2 regions of the Methanobacterium sp. genome follow, and region 2 is predicted to be linked to the other one. Evidence: riboswitches for the same ligand, from Rfam matches in the RefSeq annotation. Region 2 holds a riboswitch; the other holds the start of a gene.
The links. A riboswitch is a leader RNA that binds a small molecule or an ion and turns the genes downstream of it on or off. The one in region 2 is predicted to bind fluoride.
Positions count from the first base shown of each region.

Region 1 (3,190 bases), on a different contig from region 2:
AGTTGGTTTAAATTATTTCCTAATCTATTAAAATCCATATTCATCTCTCCTTTTACTATAATGGCTCTTATTTGGCTCTTTTTTTACTATAATAATTCTCATTTAGCTTTTTTTTACTATAAAAACTCAATTCAATCATGTTTGTCCGCATTTAAATCTCAGTTAGCTAATCAGTTAATTCCCTTTGAGATATTCACCAGTTTCTTTTATTTCATTAACATGTGGAGAAAAAAGTCCCCTATATCATTGGTAAATTTTTGTTCACCAATCCCCTTGCTTTCCAGTATCTCTTTACTCCAGTCCCCCATATTCACATTACCATTGAAGATTACTGATAGGAGAATAGCAGCTTCAGTAGGATCCACATCGGGTCTGATTTCACCCTCATCTATTCCTTTTTGTATCAAATCTATTCCTATGAACATTATTTCTTTGAATAAGTCCCTTTCTTCTTGGAACTGGTCACTACTCGTCATTTTATCCATATCAAATTGTTTTTTAATTGATGAAGGGGAATACAATAGCCTGAAATCATCGGGGTATTTATTAGAAAACTCCCTATTTGCATTTCCATATAATTTTAACTTTTCTAAACTAGTATTTCCCTTTTTAACCTCTTTTTTAACCATTTCTGCCCAAATTCGAGTACTGCGTAAGGTTACAGCAAAGTATAATGATTCTTTATTTTTAAAATAAAGATAAAGCGTACCTTTGCCAAAACCAACTTCATTTGCTATTTTATCCATTGAAACTTCATCAAGGTTTTTTTTAGCGAATAGTTTCCTAGCAGCATCGATAATATCATTTCGACGTTGTTCTTTTTCTCTTTCCTTCCATTTTGCCAGTGCCATATGTTTCACCATAACAATTGTGACTAATGGATCAATGACCTGCTATTTTATTTTATGACTCACCAGTCAGTTATATGACTAATCAGTACTAGCACTATATAAATATTTTGGTTTTAAATAAATTTTTAGTACTGTTAAAAAGAGCACATGGACAAACTGGAAACCCCCGCAGGAACAAATGTTCAGGTGAAGTTAATGTTAAATTTTAAATTATTTTATGGAATTTTAATATAATTCATGCCCTTTTATATAATTAATGCCCGAAAATAACTTATATTTAAAAAAAGAGATTATAATAATAGATTAATTATGTAGAGGAGGTGAAAAAAATGGTTGAAAAACAACAAGCAACTGGTGGGTCACTGGTGGGTTTTGCTATTATTTTCCTGATTCTTTTCCTGCTATTCCCTGTTTTTACGGTGTGGTTACTATGGATTGCAATAGTCATAATGTTTATTGCCGGCCTTTTTGCACTAATAGCAGGATAAATTCAAGTTATGATAACTTGAATACATTTTTTTTTTAATTGGATTAAACTTTTTAATTGAATTTCAACTTATATAATTGAATTTCAACCCTAAAAAACCCTTTCTTGTTTTGCTTTGATTTATTATAACCGGGTCTACTAACTTAAATTACAATATTTAAAAAAACATTATTTTCTTTGGAAAAATTTTAGATTTGCTTATTTTCCTTTTGGTTTGCTTATTTTCCTAAGTTCTTACATTTTTTACCAACGAAAATTATTAAAAAGGTAAGATATATTGAAATTCAAAAGGATGGTGAAATTCAAAAGTATTATATAATAAAAAATTATAACACTTACCTTCGGTGATGGGGTTCACCATAAACTGCTTACAACAAGCTAATGACTCCTGTTTAAAAAAAATCTAAGGAAGAAGCGAAATGTTAGAATATGAAAAAACCCCACTAAACAATACTATTTTCAAATACCACTATCTGAACAAATTTAAATCAAATTTAGTTGACTACTTGTTGGGAATAACTCCTAAACAACTATTTAAAGATTAGGATTGATCTAAATGGAATTTCAGTACGTGGCCTTTAGCGTAGCCATTATAATCTTACTTGGTCTATTATTCAGCAAACTCTTTAAACAAATTAAACTCCCCGGATTACTGGGAATGCTTATTTTGGGCATAATTATTGGTCCGTATGGATTGAATCTCATTGATAAAGCCATACTAAATATATCTGGGGATTTAAGGGCAATAGCACTTATCATAATTCTATTGAGGGCAGGATTTGGAATCCACATGGATAGCCTGCGGAAGGTTGGAATGTCCGCTGTTAAAATGAGTTTTATCCCGGATGTGGTTGAGGGACTCACTGTAATGTTCGTAGCCCACTATCTTTTAGGTTTACCTTTTGTTGAAGCAGGAATGCTGGGTTTTATCATTGCAGCGGTATCCCCTGCAGTTATCGTCCCCCAAATGCTTTCATTCATCAAGAGAAGGATGGGAACTAGTAAAGGAATCCCACTTATCATATTAACCGGTGCTTCAGTTGATGATGTGGTTTCCATCACCATCTTTTCCATATTCCTGGGAATATACGGAGGCCAGCAGGTAAACTATCTAATGACAGTTCTGAGTATTCCCTTACAATTTGCTCTTGGAATTCTATTTGGACTGATCATTGCGGTTATCTTAATATATGTCTTCAAACGCTTTAACATACGTAACACCGAGAAGACACTGATAATCCTCGCTTCAGCCATCATATTAAAGAATTTAGGTGATGCATTAAGCAGTTTGGTTCCAATTGCAGCTCTGGTAGGTGTTATGGTGATTGGTTTTGTTATACTGGGGAAAATGCCAGAACTGGGAATGCAGATTTCGGGTAAATTTGATAAAATATGGATATTTGCAGAAATACTGCTCTTTGTACTGGTGGGAGCACAAGTGAACATCTACCTGGCAGCTTCATTTGCAGTGGTGGGTCTGACCATAATCATAATAGGTTTAATGGCACGCAGTGCAGGGGTATACTTGTCACTATTGGGTTCAAATCTAAATTTACAGGAAAAAATCTTCTGCATAATTGCTTACATGCCCAAAGCAACGGTACAGGCAGCCATAGGTGCTATTCCACTTTCAATGGGTGTTGCATCCGGGCAAGAGATTCTGGCCATAGCTGTAATTGCCATATTATTCACTGCACCCCTAGGTGCCCTGGGAGTTAGTTGGTATGGTGAAAAGGCGCTTAAAGTTGATAAATAGGGATTTCTGCAGGTAGGGATTTCTGCAGGTAAAAATGTTTTTCTATTAAAAATTGGTCTAAATAATAATTTTTTAGAAAACCTAAATGAAAATATT
Region 1 covers NZ_JACRGA010000010.1:37,278-40,467, forward strand. The annotation lists gene HY987_RS04685 (DUF169 domain-containing protein) at 1-38, opposite strand, end outside; gene HY987_RS04690 (TetR/AcrR family transcriptional regulator) at 207-851, opposite strand; gene HY987_RS04695 (hypothetical protein) at 1,181-1,339, shown strand; fluoride riboswitch at 1,673-1,736, shown strand; gene HY987_RS04700 (cation:proton antiporter) at 1,895-3,094, shown strand.
Region 1: another riboswitch for fluoride. It lies ahead of HY987_RS04700 (cation:proton antiporter); the one in region 2 lies ahead of HY987_RS09585 (prenyltransferase/squalene oxidase repeat-containing protein).

Region 2 (3,190 bases):
GTTTGATAATTCTTTTAATGTTTTAACAGGGTTTGAGATGGTTAAATAAAAAGATGGAATAATGAATTGATCAGGTTATGATCTCTTCTAAGCGATTTTCGCTAATTCCATTTTTTATTTCGAGTGCCATTCTACGGCCCATGCTCAATGGTTCTCCATAATAGAGGTAGCTGTATGCGGATCCGTTCATGAATGTGTTTGTTCCACCGTCTGACCGTGCACTCATTTCAAATACTACTATTTCCAAGTCATCGTTAACTAGAGTCTGCATACAGAACGGACCATTAAATCCTGGTGGTACCAGTTCTTTAGCACCCTCTGTGATTTTGTCTCCTATGTCAAATGCCTGTGGAAGTAGTGATTCTCTTAAAACTACAGGGTGATTACCTGTTACAACATATGATGCATTTGCCCCGATGTCTAGCTGGTCTCTCGCAGGTACTCGGACTAAACCGTCAATAGTGGATTCATATCTGCTATCAATTCCTAAAAGTTCTACTTCGTTCTTTAATCCTGAGAAGAAGTAATGAATACAGTAGTTACATCCCAATACGTATTCTTCAATGTGAGCCTCTTTTATATCTTCTTCTTCGATCCATTTTCTCGCCATCATTGCCTCGATCTTCTGGTCGAATTCTTCAGTTGAGTTGGCAACGAAGTATCCTCTTCCTCCCCGGGCTCCAGGGAACTTTACCATAACTGTGCCGTCAATTTTCCCAGGATTTGTTATCTTTTTCGGAATCCTGATTCCGGATTCAACCATCAACTTTCTTTCGAGGTCTCTTTCTGCTTCCCATCGTAAAATGTCCCTATTTCCAAACATGGGGACGTTAAAAATAGTTTCAATATTATCCAGTCCAGCATAGGCCACAAAAGATCCGTGTGGGAACACTATACTGTTCATATCTCTTAATTCCTGCTGGACATCATCATTAACTATGTCACTAAATTTATCAACCATTATGAATTCATCAGCAACGTTAAATCTTTTGTAAGGTATCTCCCGTCCTTTTTCACAAACTACTGCCGTCCTGAACCCCTCTGCTTTCGCTCCCTGAAACATATGCAGGGATGAATGACTTCCTAAAGTCGCAATAGTTATGTCTTCCTTATCATACCCATCTAAAACATCCAGAATTTCCTGCCGGTTTATTTTACTCATTTGCTAAATCCCTCCGCATGTTAATAAATATCTGGTTAAATTAACATGGTTAGTTTCTGATAGTTATCTTTTTCGTCTTGGTTTTTGGTGTGAGGATGGATTTATTCAAGTAATACTGGTAACATTAAACGCTGTATAAAATTCTGAAAAACTAAAATAAGTTAAATTAAACCACTGAATTGGTTTTAGGGATTTAATTTAGTTCCTACATATGTGCTATTTGAGTATTAATGATTTTAGTTGTTGGGTCCAATTTTTAATGTGGATCAGAAATGTTTTTATATTCCCTGTGTTAATAGTGATTTATGTAGGTGATGGGTTCCACCTTATAACCGCAAAGTGCTGATGATCCCTATAAACAAAAAATTTATGGAGGAATCATAGTGCAAGCGAAATCAAACTCATCAGTTATGAAAACTATTTTTTCATGCAATGTAAATCATTCTGGATGTATTTCGATTTTAAAGCAGTCAAAATCAATAAAATTCATTCCAGGACCTATTCCTAGAATTTTATTTTCAAGTTCTCTATTCCATGAATCCATTTGCTAAATTCATGTTGAGGCGATTCAAATTCTAGACCAAGCTTTAAAGTTTGTCCACGAAAGAGAACATCTTGAAGGTGGATTCACTCTTTATGAAGGGATTCCTGACACTAAAAATACGTACTACGGTGTTAAAATTCTTAAAATGTTGGATGAAGAACCCCACAATAAGGAAAACACAATTAAGTGGATTGAAAACTTACAAGGAGGAAGGCAATACGGTACCCGGGGAATTTTTTACAGGGTAAACATTCTGGATTCTTTTAAAAGAAGTCCAACTTTTCCTCAAAAATATGTTAATAGATTTTTAGGGCGATACAGGACTTCTAATCTTGAAATAATTTATTTGATGACTAATGTCATGAGAATAGTTGGGATTGAGTTGCCAGAATATATTAATGAACGTGTTTTGCACTTCCAAAATGAGGATGGGGGATTTGGGAAATATAGGTCTGATATAATGTCAACCTATTATGCTCTAGAAACATTGAACCTTATTAACCCTGATTCCATAAACTCCCGGGATAAAATAATAGATTTCACCCAGAGTTGCCAGACTGATGAAGGAATTTTTGCTTACACTCCTCTAAGTTACCCTCCCTACATTGAAAGTATATATGCGGGGATTAGAATCTATGAAATCCTTAATTATCCTTTGGTTTGCTGGTTAAACCGGGATGAAGTCATTAATTTTGTATTAAAACTTCAAAATGCAGATGGAGGATTTAGAAGATCTTACTTTATCGGAATATCAGAGCTCGAATATGTTTATCGAGCTTTGCACGTTCTAAAAAGCTTAAATTATCCTGACTTTGGGCTGTAAAATTCTTAAACTTGATTGAGATAAAAATAATGGTAATTTATTGATTAAATCTCATTTAAACTTTTTAAATTTATTTAAATTTCAATAGAAAATTAGAAAGGAGAGGATATAATGAATTTGTGGAAAGATATTAAGCCAGGACCAAATGCACCGGAAGTGGTGTACGCAGTGATTGAAATACCAAAGGGCTCACGGAATAAATATGAATATGACAAGGATAAAGAGTCTTTTATCCTAGACAGAGTTCTGTCATCACCATTCTTTTATCCTGGAGAATACGGTATAATCCCCCAAACTCTCTACGATGATGGAGATCCCATGGACATACTGGTAATTATGGAACAACCAACATTTCCGGGATGTGTAATCGAAAGCCGGCCAATTGGTCTCTTAAAGATGATAGATGGTGGGGAACAGGATGACAAGATCCTGGCAGTTCCAGTGGATGACCCCAGATCCAATCACATAAAAAACATCGACGACCTTCCAGAATCACTCCTTAACGAGATTGTTCACTTCTTCCAGGAATACAAACGACTTGAAGGAAAATCCACGGAAGTATTGGGTTGGGAAGATTACAAAGAAGCATTGAAGGTAGTAGAACATTCAATTATGCTCTATAATGAATAATCGCAGAAAAGATTTGATTTAATTGAATTCC
Region 2 covers NZ_JACRGA010000025.1:46,784-49,973, reverse strand. The annotation lists gene HY987_RS09590 (formate--phosphoribosylaminoimidazolecarboxamide ligase) at 71-1,162, opposite strand; fluoride riboswitch at 1,464-1,524, shown strand; gene HY987_RS09585 (prenyltransferase/squalene oxidase repeat-containing protein) at 1,852-2,529, shown strand; gene HY987_RS09580 (inorganic diphosphatase) at 2,641-3,159, shown strand.